2 regions of the Delftia sp. WSY_22 genome follow, and region 2 is predicted to be linked to the other one. Evidence: predicted binding sites of a transcription regulator. Region 2 holds the regulator's gene; the other holds the start of a gene.
The links. The regulator FNR, encoded in region 2, switches genes on or off when oxygen is low (the NO sensors DNR and NnrR bind a similar motif). The targets are predictions, from matches to a motif close to TTGATNNNNATCAA.
Positions count from the first base shown of each region.

Region 1: dsrO (sulfate reduction electron transfer complex DsrMKJOP subunit DsrO) is a predicted target of FNR. The motif match lies at 3,342-3,355, and genes of this name have one in related genera.

Region 1 is NZ_JBICKN010000018.1:215,397-229,685, forward strand. It holds gene ACF8NF_RS10840 (MFS transporter) at 1-388, shown strand, start outside; gene ACF8NF_RS10845 (TlpA family protein disulfide reductase) at 473-1,471, shown strand; gene dsbG (thiol:disulfide interchange protein DsbG) at 1,468-2,274, shown strand; gene ACF8NF_RS10855 (hypothetical protein) at 2,286-2,687, shown strand; gene ACF8NF_RS10860 (hypothetical protein) at 2,672-3,136, opposite strand; gene dsrO (sulfate reduction electron transfer complex DsrMKJOP subunit DsrO) at 3,470-4,315, shown strand; gene nrfD (NrfD/PsrC family molybdoenzyme membrane anchor subunit) at 4,332-5,375, shown strand; gene ACF8NF_RS10875 (tetrathionate reductase subunit A) at 5,454-8,654, shown strand; gene ACF8NF_RS10880 (efflux transporter outer membrane subunit) at 8,655-10,109, opposite strand; gene ACF8NF_RS10885 (HlyD family secretion protein) at 10,106-11,353, opposite strand; gene ACF8NF_RS10890 (MFS transporter) at 11,383-13,158, opposite strand; gene ACF8NF_RS10895 (TetR/AcrR family transcriptional regulator) at 13,160-13,708, opposite strand; gene ACF8NF_RS10900 (pseudouridine synthase) at 13,815-14,289, opposite strand, start outside.
Region 2 is NZ_JBICKN010000059.1:483,244-497,532, reverse strand. It holds gene ccoS (cbb3-type cytochrome oxidase assembly protein CcoS) at 1-27, shown strand, start outside; gene ccoN (cytochrome-c oxidase, cbb3-type subunit I) at 91-1,527, shown strand; gene ccoO (cytochrome-c oxidase, cbb3-type subunit II) at 1,547-2,179, shown strand; gene ACF8NF_RS28010 (cbb3-type cytochrome c oxidase subunit 3) at 2,191-2,328, shown strand; gene ccoP (cytochrome-c oxidase, cbb3-type subunit III) at 2,356-3,273, shown strand; gene ccoG (cytochrome c oxidase accessory protein CcoG) at 3,351-4,805, shown strand; gene ACF8NF_RS27995 (FixH family protein) at 4,863-5,177, shown strand; gene ACF8NF_RS27990 (hypothetical protein) at 5,360-5,647, shown strand; gene fnr (fumarate/nitrate reduction transcriptional regulator Fnr) at 5,729-6,448, opposite strand; gene hemN (oxygen-independent coproporphyrinogen III oxidase) at 6,610-7,992, shown strand; gene ACF8NF_RS27975 (sulfite exporter TauE/SafE family protein) at 7,998-8,723, shown strand; gene ACF8NF_RS27970 (HD-GYP domain-containing protein) at 8,897-10,141, shown strand; gene ACF8NF_RS27965 (bifunctional diguanylate cyclase/phosphodiesterase) at 10,138-12,624, shown strand; gene ACF8NF_RS27960 (sulfite exporter TauE/SafE family protein) at 12,588-13,406, opposite strand; gene ACF8NF_RS27955 (cell division protein ZapA) at 13,798-14,199, opposite strand; gene ACF8NF_RS27950 (DUF904 domain-containing protein) at 14,232-14,289, opposite strand, start outside.

The DNA.
Region 1 (14,289 bases), on a different contig from region 2:
CATCATCGCGGCGCGCCGCACGGTGCCGAGTCTGGCGGCGATCGCCCTGGGCCTGCTGCTGGCACCTGTGCTGTTCCTGTCCGTGGGCGACTCGCCAACCGGTGGTGGCGCCGTGCTGCTGGTCTGGGGCCTGGCCTACGGCGGCGTATCGGTGGGCCTGATGACCTGGATGATGCAGGCTGCGCCACGCGCCGTGGAAATTGCCACGGCGCTGTACGTTGGCGTCTTCAACATCGGTATTGCGCTGGGCTCATGGGCAGGCGGCCAACTGGTCGATGGCTGGGGGCTGCACGCCACGCTCTGGCTGTCTGGCGGCTTGGCCGCTGCGGCCTTGCTGCTGTCTGCGGCCATGGGATTGGCTGGGCGAAATGGACCGGTCGCAGCCTGATGGCCATCAGGCCGTTAACCCCCCGTTAATTCCCCGCTGCCAGCATCCACGGCCTGTCAGCCCGCATGGCTGAAACTCCCTTCCATGCACCTCCGGTCATCCCCTCTTCTTTCGTCCTTCCTGCCCTTGCTTGCCGGCCTGCTGCTGGCGCCTTCGCCTGTTCTTGCCGGAGCGGCAGAGCCTGGCGGGCCGTCAGCGCTATCGGCGCTGGGCGCCTGGCTGCACCTGCCCGCCAGCCTGGCGCTGGGGCCGCTGGTCCTGCCGATGGGCGTGGTGGTGGCCATGCTGGCCTGGCTGCTGGCGCAGTGGCTGGCGCGCAGGAATGAAAGGCGCACGGGCCAGGCCGTGGATGCGCTGCTGTGGCAGAGCACCCTGGCCGGCCTGCTGGCGGCGCGCCTGGCCTATGTCGCGCAGTGGTGGGCCGAGGTCGCGCCTGCTCCCTGGGATTGGAGCGGGATGCCGGCCTTCGCAGGCCGCATCATCGATATCCGCGACGGGGGATGGAACCTGTGGGCCGGCCTGCTGGCCGCGCTGCTGTACATGCTGTGGCGCAGCCGCCGCTCCCCGGTGCTGCGCCGCGCCACAGGGCTGGCGCTGGGCGCGGGGGCGGCCCTGCTGGTGCTGGGCAGCCTGCTGCAGGCGCTGCCCTCCGCAGATGCACCGGCCCTGCCGGCCTTCACCCTGGTCAACGGACAGGCGCAGCCGGTCTCGCTGCAGCAGTTGCAGCAGGCCGATGGCAAGCCCATGGTGATCAACCTCTGGGGCACCTGGTGCCCGCCCTGCCGGCGCGAGATGCCGGTGCTGGCCCAGGCCCAGCAGCAGCGGCCCGATGAGCGTTTCATCTGGATCAACCAGGGCGAGACGGCAGAGGCCGTGATGGGCTATTTGCGGCGCGAGCAGGCGACGGCCCCGCTGCCGCTGGCCCAGGTGCTGTTCGACCCGCAGCAGCAGGCCGGCCGGCACTGGCGCCAGCGGGGCCTGCCTTCCACCTATTTCTATGGTGCCGACGGCCGGCTGTGCGGCATGCGCATGGGCGAGCTGTCGCGCGCCAGCCTGGCCCAGCATCTGAAGGAATGTTCATGAGCGCTTCCCCCCTGTTTCCCCTGCCTGCACTGGCAGGAGCCCTGGCACTGTCGGCAGCCTTGGCCCTGCCGGCTGCGGCGTCCGAGCTGCCATCGGAGGATTTCCTGGCCCAGCAGGGACTGACCCTGGTGGGACCGCTGCCGGCCGTGGGCGGACTCAAGGCCTGGGCCGCCTACCGCGACCGCCAGCCCGTGCCCATCTACCGCATGCCTGACGGCAAGCACTGGGTGCTGGGCACGGTCATCGACGCCCAGGGCCGCGACGTGAACGCCCAGGCCCTGCAGGCCGCCGTGCAAAAGCCCATGGGCGAGCAGCTGTGGAGCGATGTGCAGCGCGCCCAGTCCATACCGGATGGCCGCGCCGACGCGCCGCGCACGGTCTATGTGTTCACCGACCCCAACTGCCCCTATTGCAACCAGCTGTGGAACGATGCCCGGCCCTGGGTGGAGAGCGGCCAGGTGCAGTTGCGCCACATTCTGGTGGGCATCCTCAAGCCCAGCAGCGAGGGCAAGGCCGCCGCCATGCTGACCGCGCGCCAGCCAGAGCAGGCCCTGGCCGAGCACGCACGTGCCTATGCCAAGGCCGGCCGCGCCAGCGCAGAAGGCGCGGGCGCCACGTCGCTGGCCCCGGTGCCGCAGGCCACGCGGCAGGTGCTGGCCAGCCATGCCTCGCTGATGTCCACCTGGGGCCTGCGTGCCACGCCGGCCCTGGTCTGGAAGGATGACAAGGGGCTGGTGCAGGTACGCACCGGCCTGCCGCCGGGCCTGCTGGAAGAGGTCATGGGGCCGCGTGGCAGGAAATGATGAGGACGACCATGAGCACAAGCCGTTGTCCCGTCGATTCCACCGCCTCCAGCGACTGGAGCGACCTGTTCCCCGCCCGGCCGGATGCGCCGCCGCTGCGCATCGTGCTGCATGCGCCCACGCCCGGCGCCCTGGCCCGTGCACGCAGCAATCTGGCCAACCTGCGCCAGGACCGGCCCGGTGCCGAAGTCCGCATCGTCATCAACGGCCCGGCCGTCGAGGCACTGCTGGATGCCGCGCCGGGCACGCCGCAGCATCTGGATGCAGAGGCCCTGGCCCATGCGCTGGTCTGCCCGAACACGCTCAGGAAGCTGGGCCGCGAGGCGCCTGCCGGCATGCGCGTGCTGCCGCAGGGCGGCATCGAGTCACTGGCCCTGCTGCAGCAGTCGGCCTGGTGCTACGTGCGCTGCTGAGCGGCCTGCGCCAGCGAGGCCAGGCAGCGCGCCTGCCATTGGTACTCGGGCTCGAACGATTCCCGGTCCGTGACGGCGCCGTGGCCGCCCTCGCCATAGACCATGGCGTAGGCCGCATAGTCGGCCGCCTGCAGCGCCCGGCCCGCCAGCCCATGGGCCGTGGCATAGGTGGCGGACACGGCGGCATGGCCGCAGCCGTCGAGGGAGCGTGATCCCTGGTGGTGGTTGGCCAGGCTGGCGGCCTCGCGGGCCAGGCGGTCCAGCTCCTGCCTGTCGATCTGGCCGTCCAGGTAGCGGCGAAGGCCTTGTGCGCAGCGGATGACGTCCGGGTCTTCCAGCAGGTGCGCGATGCGGTCCACGCAGGCCTGTGTGAATTGCAGCCTCAGGTGCTCGCCGGCTTCGGCGGCAAGGTCCAGTTCCGAAGCAAGGCTGTTCAGGGCATGGTTCATGGAGAACTCCTTGGCAGTGGCGACACAAGCAGCGTAGACCGGGGCCGCGCACGGAAACAAGAGGGTGATTTCCGATACGCGCCCCGCATTCCCGAGGAATGCAGTCACCCTGTTAACCCCGTCTTAATCCCCGCGCCACACGCTATGGACTGCCTTGGGCGCCTGTCCATGGCAGGCAGTCGGTGGCACTTTGCAAGCCCATTGCTTGACTCACATCAAGCCACCAAGGCCCTGAATTTCATATATTAAATTCAATATAAAAAGCATATTTTTAATGCTTTATTGAGTTTGAGCGACCACGATCCGTGGCCGCAGGACGATGAAAGACAGGCCATGCCAAAAACATCCCGCGCCGGCAGCGGCTGCAACGACTGCAGCTGCAAGCCCTCCACCCAGGACATCCTCGCCCCTACCCTCTCCCATGCGCAGCCCGCCGCAGGCAAGCGCGGCTTCCTGCAGGACCTGCTGGCCGCCGCCATGGCGGCCGTGGCCCTGCCCGTGACGGCGGCCGCGCCCAGCACCACGGGTTTCCAGCCGCCGCGCCGCCCCGGCGAGGCCGGCAAGCGCTACGGCATGCTGGTGGACCTGCGCCGCTGCATAGGCTGCCAGGCCTGCACGGTGAGCTGCTCCATGGAGAACCTGCCGCCGCTGGGCCAGTTCCGCACCACGGTGCTGCAGTACGAGGTGCAGCACGCGGGCAACGAGGACCTGCCGCCGGCCATGCTCAACCTGCCGCGCCTGTGCAACCACTGCGACAACCCGCCCTGCGTGCCGGTCTGCCCTGTGCAGGCCACCTTCCAGCGCAGCGACGGCATCGTGCTGGTGGACAACGAGCGCTGCGTGGGCTGCGGCTACTGCGTGCAGGCCTGCCCCTATGACGCGCGCTTCATCAACCACGAGACGCAGACCGCCGACAAGTGCACCTTCTGCGAGCACCGCCTGGAAGCCGGCCTGCTGCCGGCCTGCGTGGAAAGCTGCGTGGGCGGCGCCCGCGTGATCGGCGACCTCAACGACGAGGGCAGTGAGATCCGCCAGCGCATGCGCGAGCACGCCAAGGACCTCAAGGTGCTCAAGCCCGCCATGGGCACGGACCCGCATGTGTACTACCTGGGATTGCCCGACGCCTTCGTCGACGGCGTGGACGGGCAGGCCAGCGTGCGGCTGGTCACTTCCCACTGAACGCAAGGAGCACCCCATGCACATCGTCGAACTCCTGACCCCCGCCTACGAATCGGCCTGGCTGCCCTGGGCCGTGCAGTACTTCTTCCTGGCCGGCATTGCCACGGGCGCCGCCCTGCTGGCCGCCGCCTGCGCCTGGGCGCCGCGCGCCAGCGCCATGGCGCGCCTGCTGCCGGCCGCCGTGCTGGTGCTGGCCGTCAGCGCCATCGCCGCGCCCGTGTCGCTGCTGGCCGACCTGCACCAGCCTGCGCGCTTCTGGCATTTCTATGCGCACTTCACGCCGTGGTCGTGGATGTCGGTGGGCGCCCTGCTGCTGCCGGCCTTCGTGGGACTGGCGCTGGCCTTCGTGCTGGCCTGGTGGCTGGGCCGGCCGCGGTGGCTGCGCTGGCTGGCGCCGCTGCTGGCCGTGTCGGCGCTGACCATCACCGCCTATACCGGCGCCGAACTGATGGCCGTGCGCTCGCGCCCGCTGTGGAACACGCTGTGGGTGCCGCTGAACCTGGCGCTCACGGGCTGGCTGGCCACGGTGGGCTGCATGTTGGTGACGGCGCGCTTTCTGCCCGCCCGCCACCGCCCCGATGCCGGCGCCCTGCAGGCCCTGCGCATGCTGGGCCTGGCGCTGGCGCTGTGCCTGCTGGCCATGGTGGGGGTCTGGGCCGTTGCCGGCTGGCTGGGCCAGGGCCGCTCCTTCCAGGCGGCGCTGCAGCTGTGGCAGCAGTTTCCGGTCTGGCGCCTGAGCATGCTGGGCTCGGCCGTGGCCGGTGCCGCCCTGCTGTGGGCCCTGGTCCGGGGTGGGCAGCGCATGGCCTGCCCGCGCTACACGCTGGCCCTGGGGCTGGGCCTGGCCGCCGCGGCCTGGGCCTTCCGCTGGGCGCTGTTCATGGGCGTGCAAGGCGTGCCCAAGTACGGCGCGGGCCTGTACATCTACCACATGCCGCTGGGCGGCGACGGCCTGCTGGGCATGCTGGGCGTGGCCGGCCTGTGCATTGCACTGGTGACGCTGGCCACCTGGGCGCTGGAGCTGTTTCCCGCGCGCTCGGCCGCGGCCCGCGCCCTCTGACACCGCCGCCCTGACGACCCCTCACCCATTCACGGAGCGCGGCCCGCCACCGGCCGGCCGCGCCACAGAAAGCCTTTCATGACCGACAAGAAGAAACTCCCCCAAGCCCCCGAAGATTCCCTGGATGCCGAGGCCGCCCGCCGCCGCCTGCTGCTGCGCGGCGGACTCACCGCCGGTGGGCTGGCCGCCTTTGCGGCCGGCTACGGCGAGACGCTGGCACGTGGCGCCAAGGGCCTGGTGACAGGCAGCTCGGGCACGCCCACGGCCAGCGCCACGCGCGGCAATTCGCTGACGCCCGAGTTCCGCATCGACCCGGCCACGGGCGCGCTCGCCACCCAGCCCGGCCAGGTGGTCAGCCCCTCCAGCTGCCTGGGCTGCTGGACGCAGTGCGGCGTGCGCGTGCGTGTCGATACCGCCAGCAACCGCATCCTGCGCGTGGCAGGCAACCCCTACCACCCGCTGGCCACCACGCGCCCGGCCGCCATGGAAGAACCCGTGCGCGAGGTCTACGCCAAGCTGGGCAAGGAGCTGGGCCTGGAGGGCCGGGCCACGTCCTGCGCGCGCGGCTCGTCCATGCTGGAGCACCAGAGTGCACCGCACCGCGTGCTCACCCCGCTCAAGCGCGTGGGCCCGCGCGGCAGCGGCCGCTGGCAGAGCATTTCCTTCGAGCAGCTGGTGCAGGAAGTCTGCGAGGGCGGCGATCTGTTCGGCGAAGGCCAGGTCGATGGCCTGCGTGCCATCTGGGACCCCAAGACGCCGCTGGACGCCGACAACCCCGAGTTCGGCCCGCGCTCCAACCAGTTGCTGGTGACCGACGCCTCCAACGAAGGCCGCGCCCAGCTGCTGCGCCGCTTTGCGGGGCCGTCCTTCGGCACCGTGAACGTCAGCAACCACGGCGCCTACTGCGGCCAGAGTTTTCGCGTGGGTGCGGCAGCGGCCCTGGGCGACCTGCCCGGCATGCCGCACGGCAAGCCGGACTGGAGCCATGCCAGCTTCGGCCTGTTCATCGGCGCGGCGCCCGCACAGTCCGGCAACCCCTTCCAGCGCCAGGGCCGCGAACTGGCTGAGGCCCGCTCGCGCGAGGACAACCGGTTCCGCTACGTGGTGGTCTCGCCCGTGCTGCCCACCTCGTCCAGCCTGGCTGCGGGCAGCGGCAACCGCTGGCTGGCCGTCAAGCCGGCCAGCGACCTGGCCCTGGCCATGGCGCTGATCCGCGTCATCCTGGACGAGGCACGCCATGACACGGGCTTTCTCGCCCAGCCCGGCCCGGCCGCCATGCAGGCGGCGGGCGAGGCGTCCTGGAGCAATGCCACGCACCTGCTGGTCAACGAGCCCAGCCACCCGCGCCACGGCAGCTTTCTGCGCGGCGCCGACCTGGGCTGGGCGCTGCCCGCGCCAGCCGAAGACGGCAAGCCGGCCCAGGATGTGTTCGTGGTGCAGCGTGCCGATGGCAGCCTGGCGCCGCACACCCAGGCCGAGCCTGCACAGCTGATGGTGCGCACCTGCGTGGCCGTGCCCGGCCTGAAGGCAGAAGGCGCGGACCAGGCCCCCGAGCTGTCGGTCTGCTCCTCGCTGGCCAAGCTGCATGAGCAGGCCAGCCTCAAGACACTGGACGAATACGCGGCGCTGTGCGGCGTGGCGCGCGGCGAGATCGAGGCGCTGGCGCGCGAGTTCACCAGCCATGGCAAGCGCGCCGTGGCCGATGCGCATGGCGGCACCATGAGCGGCGCGGGCTTCTACACCGCCTACGCCATCAGCATGCTCAACACCCTGGTGGGCAACCTCAACGTGCAGGGCGGCCTGGTGCTGGATGCCGGCCCGTTCGGCCCCTTCGGCCCGGGCCCGCGCTATGACTTCGCCAACTTCGACGGCAAGGTCAAGCCGCGCGGCCTGGCGCTGTCACGCCACCGCCAGCCCTACGAGAAAAGCGCGGAATTCCAGCGCAAGCGCGAGGGCCAGCCCGAGGGCGCGAAGGACTACCCCGCCGCCCAGGCCCCGTGGTACCCGGCCGTGGGCGGCCTGTCCAGCGAGATGCTGGCCAGCGCGCTGGCCGGCTACCCCTACCGCGCCAAGGCCTGGATCAACCACATGAGCAACCCCGTCTACGGCATTGCGGGCTTTCGCAATGCGCTGGTGGACGATCTCAAGGACCCGAAGAAGCTGCCGCTGATCGTCTCCATCGACCCCTTCATCAACGAGACCAGCGCGCTGGCCGATTTCATCGTGCCCGATACCGTGACCTACGAGAGCTGGGGCATCTCGGCGCCCTGGGCCGACGTGGTGGCCAAAAGCTCCACCGTTCGCTGGCCCGTGGTGCAGCCCGCCGTGGCGCGCACGGCCGGCGGCCAGCCCGTGAACGTGGAGAGCTTTCTCTTTGCCGTGGCAGAACGGCTGGGCCTGCCGGGCTTTGGCGAGGCCGCCATCAAGGACGCCCAGGGCCAGCCCCATGCGCTGCGCTCGGCCGAGGACTTCTTCATCCATGCCCTGGCCAACGTGGCCTGGGCAGGCGGCAAGCCCGTGCCGGCGGCCAGCGATGACGACATCGCCATCACCGGCGTGGACAGGCTGGTGCCCGCGCTGCGCCAGCGCCTGAAGGACGATGAATGGCGCCAGGTGGCCATGCTGCTGACGCGCGGCGGGCGCTTCGACCGCATCGAGGACGCCTGGAAGGACGGCCACACCCGCAAGGCCCACGCGCCTGCCCTGCAAGTGTGGAGCGAGGAGCTGGCCCGCATGCGCCACGCCATGACGGGCGAGCGCTACAGCGGCTGCCCCACCTGGTATCCGGCGCGGCTGGCCGACGGCAGCGCCATGCGCACGCATTTCGGCGAGCAGCAATGGCCGCTGCTGCTGACCTCGTACAAGTCCAACCTGATGAGTTCCATGTCGATTGCCGTCTCGCGGCTGCGCCAGGTGCATCCGCACAACCCGGTGTCCCTGCACCGCGATGACGCCGAGCGGCTGGGCATCGCCAACGGCGACACGGTGCGCATCCGCACGCCGGGCGGCGCGGTGACGGCCGTGGCCATGGTGCGCGACGGCGTGATGCCGGGGACCGTGGCCATCGAGCACGGCTACGGCCACCGCGAGCTGGGCGCGGGCCGCCACAGCATCGACGGCCAGCCCATGCCGGTGAACGCCGAGCATGCCAATGGCGTGAACCTCAACGACCTGGGCTTTGCCGATCCCACGCGGCCCGGCTGCAAAAACGTGTGGGTGGACTGGGTGTCGGGCGCCGCGGTGCGCCAGGGGCTGCCTGCGCGCATCGAGAAGGTCTGATCAGCGGGCGGGGCTGGCGACAGGTGCAGCGACGGGTGCGGCCACTGGTGTGGTGGCGGCCTGCCAGCCGCCGCCCAGCGCCTGGTACAGCGCAATGGCGTTTTCCAGCTGGCTCTGGCGCAGGCGTATGACTTCCTGCTGGGCCTGGTAGAGATTGCGCTGGGCGTCCAGCTCTTCCAGGTAGCTGGCGTAGCCGGCCTCGTAGCGGTCCTTGGCAAAGCCCAGGGAGCGCTGCAGCACCGCCTCGCGCTCGCTGGCGTGCTGCCACTGCGACTGCAGGCGCCGGGTGCCGACCAGGGCGTTTTCCACATCGGCCAGGGCCTTGATCACCACGCCCCGATAGGCATAGGCGGCCTGGTCGCGCTGGGCGGTCACGGCGTCGAACTGGCCCTGCAGCCGCCCGCCCGTGAACAGCGGCGCCAGCACGCTGCCGCCCAGGGCCCAGACCGTGGCCGGGTGGTATTGCAGGGCATTGACCAGCAGGCTGCCGGCGCTGGCCGTCAGCGAGACCTGGGGCAGGAAGGCGGTGCGCTGCACGGCCAGGCTTTCGTCGGCGGCCGCCAGCTGCAGCTGCGCCCGTGCAATGTCGGGGCGGCGCTGCAGCAACGCCGAAGGCAGGCCGGCGGCCGGCGCAGGCGGCGGTGCGCCCAGCGCAGCGGACTGGCCGTCGGTTGTTGCCATGAGCGCGGCGGCCTGCTCGTCACCCTCGCCGCCGGCCAGCAGCAGGAGCGCCGTGCGCTGGCGCGCCAGCGACAGCTCCAGCTGCTCCACGGCCTGCTGCACGCCCTGCAGCTCGGCCTGGGCCTGGGTGAGCTGCAGCTGCGAGGTGTAGCCGACGCGCGCCTGCTCGTCGGCCAGGCGCAGGGCCTGTTCGCGCGAGCGGGCCGTGGCCTGGGCCACTTGCAGCTGCGATTGCAGCGAGCGCAGGCCCACATAGGCCTGGGCCGTGGTGGCCGCCACGGCCAGGGCCACGGCGTCGCGGTCGGCCTCGCTGGCCTGCAGGCGCAGGGCGGCGGCCTTTTCCAGATGGGCGATGCGGCCCCACAGATCAGGCTCCCAGCTGGCCTGCAGGCCGGGCTGAACCGAGCGCGTGTGCGCCAGGCCCCGCGCGCCCAGACTGCGGCCCGTGGAGGCGCCGGCCGTGGCCGAGAGCTGGGGCAGGCCCGCGGCGCCTGCCACATCCAGGTTGGCCCGCGCCTCATCCACGCGCGACAGGGCCAGCAGCACATCGTTGTTCCGGGACTGGGCCAGTTCCACCCAGCGCGTGAGCAGCGGATCGCCAAAGGCCTGCCACCACGATGCCTGGACGGCAGCGGCCGGCTCCTGCCCTGCCCCGCTCCACTGGGCGGGCACGGCGGGCCGGGCCGCTTCAGGCGCGGTGCTCAGCGGCGGCACGCTGCAGCCGGCCAGCGCGGCAGCGCAGGCCATGGCCATGGCCAGTGCGCGGGCGGTCATGGGCGGGCCTCCGGTTGGGGTGCGGGCTGCCGTGCGGGTTGCGGTGCGGGCTGCTGTGCGGGTTGGGGCTCAGGCTGCGCCGTATCCAGCCGCACCACCACCGACATGCCCGCGCGCAGCCTGGCGGCCAGCTCCTGGTCGGGATCGATTGCAATCTTGACCGGCAGGCGCTGCACGACCTTGGTGAAGTTGCCCGTGGCGTTGTCGGCCTTGAGCACGCTGAATTCCGAGCCCGTGGCCGGCGCGATCTCCAGCACGCGGCCCGTGAGGTGGGCGCCGCCCAGCGCATCGACGCTGAAGCGCACTGCCTGGCCTATGCGCACCCGGGCGGTCTGGGTTTCCTTGAAGTTGGCCACCACCCACAGCGTGTGCGGCACCACGTACATGAGCTGGGAGCCGGCCGTGACGTACTGGCCCCGGCGCACGCCGACCTCGCTGACCTGGCCATCGCCGGGCGCGTGCACCACGGTGTTGTCCAGGTTGATCTGGGCCTGGCGCAGCTGGGCCTCGGCCATCTGGACCTGGGCTTCGAGCGAGGCGCGGTTCACCGTCGTCGCCTTGATCTTCTGGGCGTTGATCTCGATGTCGGCCTGGGCCTTGGCCACGTTGGTGGCCGCCAGGCGCGCGGTGGCACGCACCTTGTCGCGCTCGTTGAGCGAGACGGAGCCGCGCTCGGACAGCGCCTGCACGCGCTGCAGCTCGGCTGCGGCGCGGTCGGATTCGGCCTGCGCCGCCGCCAGGCCGGCGCGGCTGGCCCCCAGCGTGGCGCGGTTCTGCGCCTGGGTCTGGTCGGCATTGGCCAGCTGTGCGCGGGCATTGGCCAGCTGGGCCTGGGCCTGGGCCTGGGCGGCTTCGTAGGTGCGGGCGTCGATGCGCACCAGGGGCTGGCCGGCCTTGACGTTCTCGTAGTCCTGCACCAGCACCTCGGTCACATAGCCGCTGACCTGGGGCGCGAGCACGGTGACGGCGCCGCGCACATAGGCGTTGTCGGTGCTGACCACGGTGCCCGCGAAGGGGAACAGGTTCCAGGCACGCAGCACCAGCAGAACGCCGGCCAGTGCGACCACCAGCATCACCAGCACGCTGCGCAGCGAGGGCTTGATGAGCTTGGGCGAAGGCGAAGGCGAAGGCGAAGGCGAAGGCGAAGGCGAAGGCGATGGCGATGGCGAAGGCGCCGCAGCGGGAGCCGGCGCAGGCGAGGCAGAGGCGGCCGTGCCGCCATTGGAATTTTCGGAGTCACTCATGTTGTTGTCTTTTCTCTGGGCGAACGGTTTCAGGCGCGGGCGACGGGTTGGGTGGGCGGCTGGCCCGGCGCGTCCTGCGGCGCGGCGGCATCGGTGCCGCGCATGGCCGAGGCATCGGCAGCGGCGGCGCGCATGCGCTCCACGAAGGCGCGCTGGCGTGCGCGGCCGGCCAGGGCCAGCGTCCACAGCAGGTAGAGCACGGCCACGCCGGCCGTGAGGGCGAACACGTCGTTGTAGGCGCGCACATTGGCCTCGCGGCGTGCCGCCTGCGCCAGCTGGGCCGTGCCCTGGGCCGCGCGCAGGGCCGGGTCGGCAATGACGCGGGCCAGGCTTTGCTGCTGCAGGCGCAGGCGGTCGGCCACGATGGGGTCGGTGGGATCGACATCGGCCACGATGGCGGCCGAATACACCTGCTCGCGGTGCATCTGGTAGGTGCTCAGCAGGGCCGAGCCCATGAGCGCGCCCATGGCCTGCGTCATGGAGATGGTGACGATGGCCGTCAGCATGTAGTGCGCGCCGAACTTCAGGCCCTGCACCACGCCGATCAGCATCAGCGGCCCCATGAACAGGCCCGCGCCCACGGCCATGAGGAACTGGCTGCCGAAGAAGTCCTCGGGCCGGGCCAGGCTGGTGCGGCTGTGGTCCAGCCAGGCCGCCAGCGCGAACAGCACGATGGAGCCCACGATCTGCTTGCCCATGTTCTCCAGCCCGAAGGTCAGCGCCGACACGGCAATGCCCGCGATGGTGCCCAGCAGGATGACGATGAACAGCGGCTGCATCTGGTCCACCGTCATGCCCAGCATGCGCTGCATGCCGATCACGCCATAGGTCTGCTCGGTGGTCAGAAAGCGCAGCAGCAGCGCACCGATCACGAAGCGCACCGTGGGCGCCAGCACGAACCAGCGCGTCTGCAGCATGGGATTGCGGCGGTGGTGCTCGATGTACAGTGCCACGCTCAGCAGGACGATGGAGCCGATCAGCATCCAGGCCAGCCAGGGCGTGTCCAGCCACCAGTGGTTGTAGCCCTGCACCAGCACGGCGATCAGCAGGCCCACGCCGGGCACCATCAGGAAGAAGGTCAGGAAGTCCAGCCGCTCGAAGCTGCGGATATGCACGCCCGGCGGCAGCTTGAGCACCACCACGCCCGCGAACGAAATCAGGGCCAGGCCGGCCTCGAACAGGTAGAGGTTGTGCCACTCGCTGTTGAACAGCAGGCCCGGCGACAGGATCCAGGCCAGCGGCGTGGCGATCTGCCCCAGCCCCACGCCGATCACCAGCATCTTGAGCACATGCTTGCGCGGCGCGGCCTGCAGCATGTAGAGCGTGCCCAGCGTGCTGCAGGTGGCGCCCGCCAGGCCGCTGGCCGCGCGCAGCATGAGCAGGCTGGTGTAGCTGCCCAGCACCAGGTGCAGCAGCGTCAGCAGCGCATACAGGCCCAGGCCGATCTCGGCGAACAGCCGCATGCCGAACTGCTGGCGGAACTTGTAGACCAGCAGGTTGGCCGTCATGTTGAGCATGACGTAGGCGCCGGTCAGCCAGGCGGCCTCGGAAGACGTCAGCCCCATCTGGCCCTGGATGGTGGGCAGGTTGGCCGTGAACAGTGCATTGCCCAGGCCGCCCGTCAGCGCCACCAGCACGGCGATCAGGCCATAGGCGGCGCGCACGGCCGGCTGGTGCAGCGGCATGGACGGCGAGCCCGGCAGGCTGGGCTTTTCATGCTCTTCCCAGTCCGGCGGGGGCTTGAGGTAGACGACGGGGGGCGACGGGGGCAGCACGGGCCCCGGTGGAGTGGGTGTGGTGGCCATGTCAGGCCTTCAGGCCTTGCCAGACGATCTGCAGCGCCTTGCGCGCCAGGGTGCGCCGCTGCTGCGGCGTCTCGCCGCGCAGCGAGGCGCCCAGCATGCCGAAGACCAGGGACAGCTCGGCCTGCGTCAGCGGCTGGCGGCAATGGCCACAGGCCACGGCCCGGTCCATGGCCGGCCGAAAGATCTGCCACATGGCAACGCGGGCCTGGGCGATGACCTCGTCGCCGCGCTCCACGGTGCGCCAGTAATCGGTGATGGGGGCCGAGACCGCAATGCGCTCGGCCAGGCGCGACAGCAGCTTGTAGAAGGCGTCGTCGTCCTCGGCCATGGCCTCGGCCGCGCTGCGCATGCTGTCCAGCGAACGCTCCAGCAGCGCCAGCATCAGCGCACGCCGGTCAGGAAACTGCCGGTACAGCGTGGCGCGGCCGACCTCGGCGCGCTCGACGACCAGGTCCAGCGGCGCGGTCACGCCATGCTCGGAAAACACGGCATCGGCCGCGTCCAGCAACTGGGCGCGGCGGATATCGGCACTGGGTCTTTTGGAAGTCATGCGGACAATTATCGGACAAAGTTGTCCGTTAAATGTCCGCAACCAGCCTATCCCATGGCGTGGCCATGGGCAAAAAAGCCAGCGGTTTCCGGCAGCGGCAAGGCCTCTACAGGTCGGTCAGCGGCAGCAGCTGGCGGCGGCTGTCAAAGCGCCGCGACTGGCCGTCCAGAGGATCGGTGAAGGACAGGCTGCGCGCCAGCAGCTGCAGCGGGCGCGAGTAGTCGCCCTCGGGCAAGTCATGCACTTCGGGATAGAAGCCGTCGCCCCACAGCGGCAGGCCCAGGGCGGCCATGTGCACGCGCAGCTGGTGGCGCTTGCCGCTTTCCGGCTCCAGCCGGTAGCGTGCCCAGCGGCCGCGCTGCTCCAGCACCTGCATGTGGGTGCGGGTGTTGGGTGTGCCGGCCACCTCGTGCATGCGGAAGAAATGGCCGCTTTCCTCCATGCGGCTTTCATGCGTGCGCGGGAAAACCACGTCCTCGCGCCAGGGGGCGACGGCCTCGTAGGTCTTGTGGATGGCGCGGTCGCGGAACAGCGCCTGGTAGATGCCGCGTGTGGCGCGCTGCACCGAAAACACCACCAGC
Region 2 (14,289 bases):
GGCGAACGCATTCTTCGGGACGATTGACGTGGGTCAACACGCCCGACAGCGAAGAAAGTAACACTTTGATAGCAATCTAAGGGGTGCACGATGGATAGTTCAAATAACAACGCTGTCTATTACGACGATACCGTCGTAAGGCAGTTCTCTATCATGGCCGTCGTCTGGGGAGTGGTGGGCATGGCTGTCGGGGTGTTGATCGCCTCGCAGCTGGCCTGGCCGGAACTCAACTTCGGCATTCCATGGCTGAGCTACGGACGCCTGCGTCCGCTGCACACGAACGCCGTGATCTTTGCCTTTGGCGGATCGGCGCTGTTCGCAACCAGCTACTACGTGGTGCAGCGCACCTGCCAGACGCGGCTGTTCATGCCCAAGCTGGCCAGCCTGACCTTCTGGGGCTGGCAGATCGTCATTCTCGCCGCCGCGATCAGCCTGCCGCTGGGCTACACCCAGGGCAAGGAGTACGCCGAGCTGGAGTGGCCGATCGACCTGCTGATCGCCGTGACCTGGGTCTCGTATGCCATCGTGTTCTTCGGAACCATCGGCATCCGCAAGGTCCGTCACATCTATGTGGCCAACTGGTTCTTCGGCGCCTTCATCATCGCCGTGGCGCTGCTGCACATCGTCAACAGCGCGGCCATTCCGGCCGGCTGGATGAAGAGCTACTCCGCCTACGCCGGCGTGCAGGACGCCATGGTGCAGTGGTGGTACGGCCATAACGCCGTGGGCTTCTTCCTGACCGCAGGCTTCCTGGGCATGATGTATTACTTCATTCCCAAGCAGGCTGGCCGTCCGGTCTACAGCTACCGCCTGTCCATCGTCCACTTCTGGGCGCTGATCTTCACCTACATGTGGGCGGGTCCTCACCACCTGCACTACACCGCGCTGCCCGACTGGACGCAGTCCGTGGGCATGGTGTTCTCGCTGATCCTGCTGGCTCCCAGCTGGGGCGGCATGATCAACGGCGTGATGACGCTGTCGGGCGCATGGCACAAGCTGCGCGACGATCCCATCCTGCGCTTCCTGATCGTGTCGCTGTCGTTCTACGGCATGTCCACGTTCGAGGGTCCGATGATGTCCATCAAGACCGTCAACGCGCTGTCGCACTACACGGACTGGACCGTGGGCCACGTTCACTCGGGCGCCCTCGGATGGGTGGGCCTGATCACCATGGGCTCGCTGTACTACCTGATCCCGCGCCTGTTCGGCAAGACCAAGATGCACTCGGTGGGCGCCATCGAACTGCACTTCTGGATGGCCACCATCGGCATCGTGCTGTACATCGCCGCGATGTGGATCGCCGGTGTGATGCAGGGCCTGATGTGGCGCGCCGTCAATCCCGATGGCACGCTGACCTACACCTTCGTCGAAAGCGTCAAGGCCAGCTATCCGTTCTACGTGATCCGCGTGGCCGGTGGCCTGCTGTACCTGGGCGGCATGCTGGTCATGCTGTGGAACACCTGGAAGACCGCGATCTCCGGCCGTTCCGTGAAGGTGGCCGTGCCTGCCGTCGTGGCCCACGCCTGAGCGTCTAGGAGCATTACTCATGTCCGATCACAACCATAGCGCTCCCAAGAGCTTTTCCCACGAGAAGGTGGAAACCAACAATTTCCTGCTGATCGTGCTGACCCTGCTGGTGGTCGCCGTCGGCGGCCTGGTGGAAATCGTTCCGCTGTTCTTCCAGAAGTCGACCACGGAAGCGGTGGCGGGCCTCAAGCCCTACACGCCGCTGCAGCTGATGGGCCGCGACGTCTATCTGCGCGAGGGCTGCTACAACTGCCACTCGCAGATGATCCGCCCCTTCCGCGCCGAGACCATGCGCTACGGCCACTACTCGGTGGCGGGCGAGTTCGTCTACGACCACCCCTTCCAGTGGGGTTCCAAGCGCACGGGTCCCGACCTGCACCGCGTGGGCGGCAAGTACAGCGACGAATGGCACCGCATCCACCTGAACAACCCGCGCGACGTGGTGCCCGAGTCCAACATGCCTGCCTACTCCTGGCTGGAGAAGAACAAGGTGGATGACACCGTGGTCGCCCAGCACATGAGCGCGCTGCGCAAGGTGGGCGTGCCCTACAGCGACGAGGAAATCAGCGGCGCCGCCGAGCAGGTCAAGGGCAAGACGGAAATGGACGCCGTCATCGCCTACCTGCAGGTGCTGGGCCGTTCGGTCAAGTAAAGGAGAGCGACATGGACATCACCACCATGCGCATCGTGGCCACGCTGGCCTCTCTGGCCTGCTTCATCGGTATCTGGTGGTGGGCGTTCGCCCGCCGCAACCAGGCCCGTTTCGAAGAGGCCGCCCAGCTGCCGTTCGAGCAAGACTGAGTCCCTCCACCAGAACGAGAACTTCCCATGAGCGATTTCGTAAACAACTTCTGGTCGATCTATGTCACGGCGATCACGCTGGGCGGCATCATCGGCTGCCTGCTGCTGCTGTATCTCACCGCACGCAAGAAGGTGGTCCCCTCGGCCGACAACACCACGGGCCACGTCTGGGACGAGGACCTGCGCGAGCTGAACAACCCCATGCCCAAGTGGTGGATGTGGCTGTTCATCATCACCTCGGTGTTCGGCTTCGCCTACCTGGCGGCCTATCCGGGCCTGGGCTCGTTCGCGGGCAAGCTGGGCTGGACGCAGCTGGGCGCCTATGAAAACGAGATGGCCAAGGCCCGCGCGGACCTGGAGCCGCTGTACGCCAAGTTCACGAGCATGAGCACCGAAGACATGGCCAAGGACCCCCAGGCCATGGCCATCGGCGAGCGCCTGTTCATGAACAACTGCGCGCAGTGCCACGGCTCGGATGCACGCGGCGGCAAGAGCTTCCCCAACCTGACCGATGGCGACTGGCTGCATGGCGGCACGCCCGACAAGATCAGGGAAACCATCACGGCGGGCCGCATCGGCATCATGCCGCCCATGGCCGCTGCCGTCGGCACGCCCGACGATGTGCGCAACCTCTCGCACTATGTGCTGAGCCTGTCGGGCAGCCCGCACGACTCGCTCAAGGCTTCGCTGGGCAAGTCCAAGTTCACGGCCTGCGCCGCCTGCCATGGCATGGACGGCAAGGGCAACCAGGCCCTGGGCGCGCCCAACCTGACCGATGACATCTGGCTGCACGGCTGGGGCGAGGCCGCCATCACGGCCATGATCAACAACGGCAAGCACAACGAGATGCCTGCCCAGAAGGACAAGCTGACCGAGGCGCAGATCGCGGTGCTTGCCTCCTATGTCTGGGGCATGTCGCACAAAGACGGCGCAGTCCGTCAATAAGGACAGGGGGCGGCGCTGCGGCGCCGCCTTTTTGCCTTTTGAGTTTTCAGATATTCCAAAAAACCAAGGAACCCACCATGAAGCCCGAGAACGGGGATGATGCCGGGAAGCCTCCCCGCAAAGTCATTCCGATCACGCCTGCCGACCCGGACCCGGGCCAGCTGGTGTCGATGTTCGAGTCCGAGAAGAAGGTCTACCCGCGCTCCATCAGCGGTGTCTTCGCACGCTGGCGATGGGCTCTGGTGTTTCTCACCCAACTGGTTTTCTATGGCCTGCCCTGGCTGGAATGGGGGCAGCGCCAGATGGTGCTGTTCGACCTGGGTGCGCGGCGCTTTTACCTGTTCGGGCTGGTGCTGTACCCGCAGGATTTCATCTACCTGGCGGGCCTGCTGATCATCTCGGCGCTGGCGCTGTTCCTGTTCACGGCCGTGGCCGGTCGCCTGTGGTGCGGCTTTTCCTGCCCGCAGACGGTCTACACCGAAATCTTCATGTGGGTGGAGCGCAAGGTCGAGGGCGACCGCAGCGCGCGCATGCGCCTGGACAAGAACGGCTGGACTTTTGAAAAGCTCTGGAAGAAGTCGCTCAAGCAGTTGCTGTGGATTGCCATTGCCCTGTGGACCGGCTTCACCTTCGTGGGCTACTTCGTGCCCATCCGCGAGCTGGGCGGCGAGCTGCTGGCGCTGCAGGGCAGCTGGCAGGTCTTCTGGGTGCTGTTCTACGGCTTCGCCACCTATGGCAACGCCGGCTACATGCGCGAGCAGGTCTGCAAGTACATGTGCCCCTATGCGCGCTTTCAGAGCGCCATGTTCGACCGCGACACCATGATCGTCAGCTACGACACGGGCCGGGGCGAGCCGCGCGCGCCGCGCACCAAGAAGGTGGACTACAAGGCCCAGGGCCTGGGCGACTGCATCGACTGCAAGATGTGCGTGCAGGTCTGCCCCGTGGGCATCGACATCCGCAACGGCCTGCAGTACGAATGCATAGGCTGCGGTCTGTGCATAGACGCCTGCAATTCCATCATGGACAAGATGGAGTATCCGCGCGGCCTCATCCGGCTGACCACGCAGAACGCCATGGCCGGCCTGTGGCGGCGGGCCCAGGTGCTGCGCCGCATCTTCCGTCCGCGCGTACTGGTCTACTCGGCCGTGCTGATCGGCCTGAGCATGGCCATGATCGTGAGCCTGGCGCTGCGCCAGTCGGTCAAGGTCGACGTGATACGCGACCGGGCATCGCTGTCGCGCATCGTCGCGGGCGGCAAGCTGGAAAATGTCTACCGCCTGCAGATCATGAATGCCACCGAGCAGGCCCAGCGCTACCGCATCAGCGCCCATGGCCTCGACGGGCTGGAGCTGGCGTCCGAGCAGGAGGTCGAGGTCGGCCCGGCCGAGACGCGCGGCATTGCGGCGCGGCTGCAGATTCCCTACGGTTCCGCCGAGCCGGGCTCGCACACCGTATTCTTCGATATCGATGCCGTGCATTCAGGCGCGGGACGCGCGTCCGAAAAGGCCGTCTTCCTGGTGCCCCGGTGATATGTCTGGCCGGCGCCGCCCAGGCTGCGCCGGCTGTTTGAAAGAAAGAGGTTATCCATGTCTTCCAGTCCCGCAGTCTCCGCGCCCGCCACGGCCCCTTCGCATCCGGACGCCGGCAAGCCCTGGTGGAAGTTCGCCCATGTCTGGCTCGTGGTGGCCGGCCCGGCCGCCGTCGTGGTGGCCGGCGTGGTCACGGCCGTCATTGCGATCAATGGCGCCGATCCCGTGATCGATCCTGACTATTACCGAAATGGCATCACCATCAACGAGCGTGCCGATGGCGTGCGCGAAGTGCCCAAGAGCCTGGCGCCCGCGGTCACCGGCCGCAACCACGCGGCCACGCCCGCGCAGGACCATCCCACGGACCGCTGAACGCAGGAAAATGCCGTGCACAAGGCCGCAGTCGCGGCCTTTTTTGCATGGTGGATGGCATCTCCAGCATGCGCGAGGGCCAAGGGTTTCCTACAGGCAGTGCAGGGTGCGCAGGGCTTGGCACGGTGCGCGGGCGGCGCGCACAATGAAAGCCACCCCTCGACAGCTCAAGGAGATCGCTGATGTTGGCCCAACGCTGGATGTGGATTGCCTGGCCGGCCTTTCTGGCCGCCGCCGTGATGGAGATGCTGGTATTCGCCTTCGTGGACCCGCTGGAGCTGCACTGGCTCGGCGACCTGGGCTGGTCGCGGCAGGGAATCTACACCCTGGCCTTCTTCGCCTTCTGGGGCGTGACCATGCTGTCCAGCCTCATGACCACCATGCTGGGACGCTCCACGCACGATCTCAACGACGGCGTGGTCTCCGAGCCGGACCCAAATCTGGCCATGCAGGGCCTGGGGCGCGATTGAACCTGCGTGCACTGCAATGGCAATGAACAAGGCCCGCGATCGCGGGCCTTGTTCATTGCCGGGGGGCGGGGCCTTGCGGCCTCACTGGCACTGCTGGCTGTTGACGATGCGCTTGAGCGCGTCCGTGTCCAGGATGCGCAGATGGCGCTGGCGCACCTCGATGATGTTTTCCTCGGCAAACTTCGAGAAGGTGCGGCTCACCGTCTCCAGCTTCAGGCCCAGGTAGCTGCCGATTTCCTCGCGCGTCATGCGCAGCACCAGTTCCGACTTGGAAAAGCCCCGGGCGTGCAGGCGCTGCACCAGGTTGAGCACGAAGGCGGCCAGGCGCTCCTCGGCACGCATGCTGCCCAGCAGCAGCATCACGCCATGCTCGCGCACGATCTCGCGGCTCATGACCTTGTGCACATGGTTTTGCAGGGCCGTGACCTCGCGCGACAGGTCCTCCAGCTTGTCGAAGGGCATGACGCAGACCTCGGCGTCTTCCAGCGCGACCGCATCGCAGGTGTGGTGGTCGTTGACGATGCCATCCAGGCCGATGATCTCGCCGGCCATCTGAAAGCCCGTGACCTGGTCGCGCCCGTCCTCGGTGGCCACGCAGGTCTTGAAGAAGCCCGTGCGGATGGCGTACAGCGAGGTGAAGGACTCACCGTTGCGAAACAGCAGGCCGCCGCGCTTGACCTTGCGGCGCGTGGCCACGATGTCGTCGATGCGCTGCATCTGCTCGGCATCCAGGCCCATGGGCATGCACAGCTCGCGCAGGTTGCAATTGGAACAGGATGCTTTGATGGTCTGAAGGTTCATGGAGTAAACATCAGCGGCGCAGCAGTGCGCCGGCGGTGACCTCGTGGATGGCGATGAGTTGGATCAAATTGTCGCAGCACTGCCGCGAACAACTCTTGATATGAGTCAAGGACGCGGCCAATGGGCTGCGGCACAGTGGACGACATTAGAGGAAAAAACCCATGACCGCTGTCACCCCAGAGCTGCTGCGTCGCTTCGACGTACCGGGGCCCCGATACACCTCGTTCCCCACGGCCGATCGTTTCGTGGAGGCTTTCGGTGCTGAAGACTATATCCTGGCACTTGAGCACCGCAAATCGAGTACCGCAGCGCGGGCCATGCCTTTGTCGCTGTATGTGCATGTGCCGTTCTGCGAGTCGCTGTGCTACTACTGCGCCTGCAACAAGATCGTGACGCGCCACCACGATCGCGCTGCCGTCTACCTGGACTACCTGGCGCGCGAGATGGCCTTGCACACGGCCCATTGCGGCAAGGGCCAGGCCGTCAGCCAGTTGCACCTGGGCGGCGGCACGCCCACCTTCTTCTCGGACGATGAGCTGCGCACGCTGATGGCCCTGCTGCGCGAGCATTTCAAGCTGGAGCCGGGCGGCGAATACTCCATCGAGGTCGATCCGCGCACCGTCAGCGTCGAACGCCTGGCCGTGCTCAAGGAGCTGGGCTTCAACCGCCTGAGCTTCGGCGTGCAGGACTTCGACGAACAGGTGCAGATCGCCGTGCACCGCGTGCAGCCGGCCGAGCAGGTGTTCGCGCTGGTAGCGGCCGCACGGCAGCTGGGCTTTGCCTCCATCAACGTGGACCTGATCTACGGCCTGCCCAAGCAGACGCCCGAGTCCTTCGAGCGCACGCTGGCCCAGGTCAATGCGCTGCGGCCCGACCGCATCGCGCTCTATGCCTATGCCCACCTGCCCGAGCGCTTCAAGCCGCAGCGGCGCATCGCGGCCGAGGACCTGCCCCAGGGCGCCGACAAGCTGGCCATGCTCTCGCGCTCCATCGCGGCCTTCATGGAGGGCGGCTATGTCTACGTGGGCATGGACCACTTCGCCTTGCCCGAGGACGCGCTGGCCGTGGCCAAGCGCCAGGGCCGGCTGCATCGCAACTTCCAGGGCTACAGCACCCAGCCCGACTGCGACCTGATTGCGCTGGGCGTGTCGGCCATCGGCAAGGTGGGGGCCAGCTACAGCCAGAACGCCAAGACGCTGGAGGAGTACTACGACGCCATCGACGCCGGCCACCTGCCCGTGGTGCGCGGCCTGGCACTGTCGCGCGATGATCTGGTGCGGCGCGCCGTCATCATGGCCATCATGTGCCAGGGCGCCGTGCTGTTCGAGCCCATGGAGCAGGCCTGGCTGCTGGGCTTTCGCGAGTACTTCGCCCCCGAGCTGGCGGCGCTTCAGGACCTGCAGGCCAAGGGGCTGGTGCAGATCAGCGACGAGGGATTCCAGGTCACGCCCATGGGCTGGTACTTCGTGCGTGGCGTGGCCATGCTGTTTGACCGATATCTGCAGGCCGACAAGAACCGGGCGCGGTTTTCGAGGATCATCTAGGCCCCATGCTGTTGTCGCTGCTCTGGACCGCTTTGATCATGGGGCTCGTCGGCGGGCCCCATTGCCTTGCCATGTGCGCCGCGCCCTGCGGCGTGGTCACGGGCGGGGCGGGGCAGGGCACGGTACAGGGTGGGGAGCAGGTGGTCGCCGTCCATGGACTGCAAAGCCGGCTGTGGCTGCGCACGGCGCTGTTCCATGGCGGGCGGCTGGCCGGCTATGCCAGCCTGGGCGCCGCCTCGGCGCTGGCCATGGAAAGCCTGTCCTGGCTCACCAGCCAGACCACGGCGCTGCAGCCGTTCTGGACGCTGACCCATGTCGCCGTGATGGCCTGGGGCCTGGCCATGATGGTGCAGGCCCGCCAGCCCGCCTGGCTGGAGTCTGCGGGCCGCGCCGCCTGGCGGCGCGTGCAGCCCTGGGTGTCCGCCCCTGGCGGCACGCTGGCGGCGGGCTATGCCTGGGCGCTCATGCCCTGCGGACTGCTGTATTCGGCCGTGCTGGTCGCCGCGCTCAGCGGTGGCCCCTTGCAGGGCGCATCGGCCATGGCGGCCTTTGGCGTGGGCAGCGGGCTGTGGCTGGTGGCCGGCCCCTGGCTGTGGCGGCTGGGCCGCCAGCGCCTGAACGGCCTGCGTGCCGAATGGGGCACGCGGCTGGCCGGCCTGATGCTGGTGGGCGTAGCCGTGTGGGCGCTGTGGATGGACCTGATCTACAAGCCCAGTCTCTGGTGCCGATGAACAACAGCGGGGGACAGACTTGGTCCTGAGGGTCGCGGATTGCCTGCAAGGCCCTCAGAACTGGAGATAATGCCCGAATCATCGGCTTACATTTGCCGATTCCTTCAGCCTCGGGGCCGTTGCCGCGCGTGAACCATTCCGTCCTCATCGATATCCGAGACCTCCGTCCGGGCATGTTTGTCCAGCTCGATGTTGGATGGCTGAACCATCCCTTTCCGGTCAGCAGCTTCAAGATCACCTCCAGCGCACAGATCCAGACCCTGAAATCCCTGGGCCTGGAGGCGGTGCGCTGCGTTCCGCACAAAAGCGACGCCTGGCCGGCCGAGGTGCGCACTCCTCCGCCGCAGCCGCTGCCCGCTGTGGCGGCCGCTGCAGCCGAGCCCGCCGAGGAACCTGCACCCGCAGCGCCGCTGCTGCTGTCCGTGCCCAACTGGCGTGGCCGGCTGGAGGACTGCAATGCGCGCTTTCAGAAGGTGGAGCGTGGCTATGTGGCCATCGAAACCACCCTTGCCAGCGCGCCCGAGCAGGCGCGCATGCCCACCGAAGCCCTGGTCGACGGCTGCCTGGCCGAACTGGCCGGCCCGCAGGACGTGGCGATTCACCTCCTGTCCGATGGCGTGGGCAGCAACCAGAGCGTGCATGCCGTCAACGTGACCGTGCTCGGCCTGCTGCTGGGCCGGGCCCTGGGCCTGGAGGCTGCGCTGCTGCGCGACCTGGGCCTGGCGGCGCTGCTGCACGATGCCGGCAAGCCGGTGGCCGGCGCCGAGGGCATGCACGGCCTGGCCCTGGAGTCTTCCGTGCCCGACGCGCTGCGCGACCGCTACGAGCGCCATGTGGGTGAATCGGTGGCCATCGCCATGCGCATGGGCCTGTCGGCCCAGGTCACCACCGCCATCGCACAGCACCATGAATGGGCCGACGGCACGGGATTCCCGCTGAGCCTGGTGGCCGAGGACATGGAGCTCACGGGCCAGATCCTGGCCCTGGTCAACACCTATGACCGCCTGTGCAATCCCGGCGATGCGCAGACGCCGCACACGCCGCACGAGGCGCTGTCCATGCTGTTCAGCCGGCTGCGCGACAAGTTCGCCGCGCCCGTGCTCAATGGCTTCATCCGCATGATGGGCGTGTTCCCGCCGGGCTCGGTGGTGGAGCTGACCGATGGGCGCCATGCCATGGTCATGTCCGTCAATGCATCGCGGCCGCTCAAGCCTTCGGTGATGGTCCATGACGCCAGCGTGCCGGCCGCCCAGGCGCCCGTGCTGGCGCTGGAGCTGTTTCCCGCGCTGGGCATACGCCGGGGCGTGGCTCCTGCGCAGTTGCCGCGCGACGCGCTGGACTATCTGTCGCCGCGCCGGCGTGTCTGCTATTACTTTGAACGGGCGGTGGAATTGGATCCGCCGAAGGTGGCGTCTTGAACAAGCAAGCGCTCAACCGCGCCTGGCCCCGCCTGCTCGATGCACTGCAGGAGGCGCTGTGGCTGATCGATGCCCGCAGCCTGAAGGTGCTGCGCGCCAACGCCGCCAGCGAATCCGTCACCGGCTATGAGACCGATGCCGCCGTGGGACTGCCCGTGCAGGTGCTGGCCGCCACGCCGCAGCAGCAGGCGTTCTGGAGCGACCCTTTCAACTGGCAGGCCGGCGCCCAGTTCATTTCCGAGGTGCGCCGTGCCGACGGCCAGCTGGCGCCCGTGGAGATGCGCGTGCGCGCGCTCGACGGCGAGGTGCTCCTGGTCAGCATGCTGGACCGGCGCGAGCAGGCGCTGCACGAGGCCGAATTCGAAAGCCTGCTGGGCGAGTTGCGCGCCACGCTGGAGTCGGCCGCCGACGCCATCCTGGTGTGCGATCCCGATGGCCGCATCCGCGCCTTCAACCACCGATTCGCCACGCTCTGGGGCATTCCCGAGGCGTTGCTGGTGCGCCGCAACGACGCGGCCATCCTCGATCACCTGGCCGGCCAGGTGCGCGATGCCGAGTCCTACGCGCAGCAGTTGAAGCTGCTGTCGGCCCAGCCCCTGATGGAAGCGTCCGACGTACTGGACCTGCGCGACGGCCGCATTCTGGAGCGCCGCGCCGTGCCCCAGCTGCGCCGGGGCCTGCCCATGGGGCGCATTTTCTCCTTCCGCGACATCACGGCCGAGGCCCAGACCCAGGCGGGCCTGGAGCTGGCTGCGCGGGTCTTCGAGTCCAGCCTGGACGGCATCTTCATCGCCGATGACCACATGGACGTGGCACGCACCAACCCGGCCTGCGAACGCTTGCTGGGCGGCATGCCCGTGCAGGGCCGCACGGTGGAATCGCTGTTCGAAGCCACCGAAGACCCATCCGACACGCTGGGCGACCTGGCCCGCATACAGTGGCATCAAGGCGGCTTCTGGGAGGGCGACCTGTGGCTGCGCCAGGCCGGCGGTGCGCGCTGCGCCGTGCGCCTGTCCTGGGTGCCGCTGCGCAATGCGCAGGGCGACGTGGTGCAGAGCATCGGCTTCATGCGCGACCTCACCCAGCAGCGCGTGGCACAGCAGCGCATCGAACAGCTGGCCTACAGCGACGCGCTCACCGGCCTGCCCAACCGGCTCAATCTCACGGAGCGCGTGGATGCGGCCATCGAGGCCGCACGCGCAGGCGGCACGGTGTTCAGCATCCTGTTCATCGACCTGGACCGCTTCAAGATCATCAACGACTCGCTGGGCCACCAGTTCGGCGACCGAGTGCTCAAGCTGGTCGCACAGCGCCTGAGCGACTGCATGCGGCCGGTAGACATCCTGTGCCGCCTGGGCGGCGACGAGTTCGTGCTCTACCTGCACGGCTGCAACGCCGAGCTGGCTGCCGCGGTGGCCAGGCGCATCCTGCAGGAGATGGAGCGACCCTTCCTGCTCGACGGCCTGGGTTTTTCCGTGCAGTGCAGCATCGGCGTGGCCCAGTACCCGGCCGACGGCCTCACGCTGGACGAGCTGATCCGCCAGGCCGACACGGCCATGTACCGCGTCAAGGAGCGGGGCCGGGGCCATTTCAGCTTCTACCAGCCGCAAATGAGCGCGGGCCTGCTGTCGCGCATGAAGCTGGAGCATGCCATGCGCCAGGCGCTGGAGCATGGCCGCATGGCCGTGTACTTCCAGCCCCAGGTGCACATCGACAGCGACCGCATCGTCGCGGCCGAGGCGCTGCTGCGCTGGACCGACCCCGAATTCGGCGTGGTCTCGCCCGGTGTCTTCATTCCGCTTGCCGAGGAGTCGGGCTACATCGTCACGCTGGGCGCCTGGGTCATGGAGCAGGCGGTGCAGGAGGCTGCGCGCTGGCAGAAGCAGGGCATGCCGATCAAGGTGTCGGTCAATGTCTCGGCGCTGGAATTTCGCCAGTCGGGCTTTGTCGAGCGCGTGACCGAGCTGCTGCGCCGCTATGGCCTGGAGCCCCATCTGCTGGAGCTGGAGCTGACCGAAAGCATCCTGCTGCAAGATGCACAGGACATGGCGCTGCGCGTATGCCAGATCGCCGATCTGGGCGTGGGCATGGTCATCGACGACTTCGGCACCGGCTACTCCAACCTGGCCTATCTGAAGAAGCTGCCCATCTCCAAGATCAAGATCGACCAGAGCTTCGTGCGCGGCCTGCCCAGCGACGAGGGCGACCAGGCCATCGTCGGCGCCATCATCAGCCTGGGGCTGGCGCTGGGCGTGGAGATCGTGGCCGAGGGCGTGGAAACGCACGAGCAGCTGACGGCCATCCACCGCATGCAGGGCCACTACTTCCAGGGCTTTCTGTGCGCGCCGGGCCTGCCGCGCGAGCAATTCGGCGAATGCCTGCAAGCCCAGCGCGCCGGCATTGGCGCCATCGCCTACCGGCAGAGAATGGCCCAGGTGGCAAGCGCTCAGCTGCCCGCGCTCAAGCCTTTCCAGAGCATGTAGGCCGCCAGGCCGAACAGCAGCGTGGCGAAGATCCGCTTGAGCTGGGCCACGGGCAGCCGGTGCGCGGCCCGCGCGCCCAGCGGTGCGGTCAGCACGCTGCAGCAGGCCAGTGCCAGCAGGGCCGGCAGCCACAGGTAGCCCAGCGAGTATTCGGGGCGCCCCGCGTCACCCGCGCCGGTGAAGATCAGGCCCGCCGCATTCACCACGGCAATCGGAAACCCCAGCGCCGCGCTGGTGCCCACGGCCATGTGCATGGGCACCGAGCAGCGCATCATGAAGGGTACGCTGATGAAGGCCCCGCCTGCTCCCACCAGCCCCGAGATGAAACCCAGGCCCGTACCCGCACCGTACAGCCCCAGCGGCCCCGGCAGGGCGCGCGTGGCCGTGGGCTGGCTGTTGCTGCGCAGCATGCGCAGCGCCATGTAGCCGATGAACACGCCAAAGAACAGCGCCAGGTACTTGCCACGCAGCAGTGCGAAGACTCCCAGGCTGGCCAGCAGCCCGCCCGTGATGATGCCCGGCGCCAGGCTGCGCACGATGTCCCAGCGTACGGCGCCGCGACCGTGGTGGGCGCGCAGGCTGGAGATCGAGGTGAACACGATGGTGGCCATGGCCGTGGCGATCGCCATCTTCACGGACAGGTCCGGGCCGACCCCGCGCTTGTCGAGAAAGTAGGTCAGAAACGGCACAAGCACCATGCCGCCGCCCACTCCCAGCAGGCCGGCCAGGAAACCGGAGCACAGGCCCAGCAGGGCCAGTTCGAGAAACAGCAGATCAGGCATGCGGCGGCAGATCGGTAGTGGAGGGGCGGGCAACAAAAAACCCGGCGCACCGTGGAGGTGCGCCGGGTTGGAATCAGGTGTCTGCAAAGACCACCGGGCCGTCATCCTGAACCGGGGTTCAGGGGGGCAAGGGCAGCCAGACGTTGGGTTCATCTGACGCGAGACGATCACGCTCGAATGGCAATGTACCAAGCCCGGGCTCATAGAGCATTGGTCCAAGGAACTATAAAGCCCGGCGGGTTTGCAGACGCCTCCATTCTAAGGCCGTTGATCAGGCCCGCGATCAAGTTCTTTGAACGGCATGGGCTTTTCATTGACATGGGCGATGCAATGAAAACAGCCTCCGAAGAGGCTGTCGTGCGGGGCAAGGAAAGGCAACGGCGGCCCAGGCTCAGATCAGCCGCGCATCGCCCTCCAGGGCCTGGTCCAGGCGCAGCACCAGTTGCTCGGCAAGGGCCTGCTGGCGCGCACGCTCGGCCAGTTCCTCGGGGCTGGGCTCGGGCGGCTGGGATGGGGCGTTGTGCTGGGAAGCGGCCTCGTCATGCAGGGACTGCATCTCGGCCTGGGCCGTGGCCATGGCGCTTTCCTGGGCTTCGCGGTCCAGCACGTCGAAGGCCATGTTCAGCGCGGACAGCACGGCCACGCGCTCGCGGGAGCGGACCTTGCCGCTGTCGCGGATGCGGGTCATGGCCGTGTCCACACGGCGCACGGCTTCGAGCAGACGCTCTTCCTGGCCATCGGGGCAGGTCAGCACATAGCTTTGCTGCAGGATTTGCACTTCGATCTGCTTCATGGGCGTTCGGGGCGTCGGCGGTTGCGAAGGGGTCAGGCCCCCTGGTTGGAGGGCAGGCGCTCGATCAGGGCATCGACGCGGGCCCGGGCG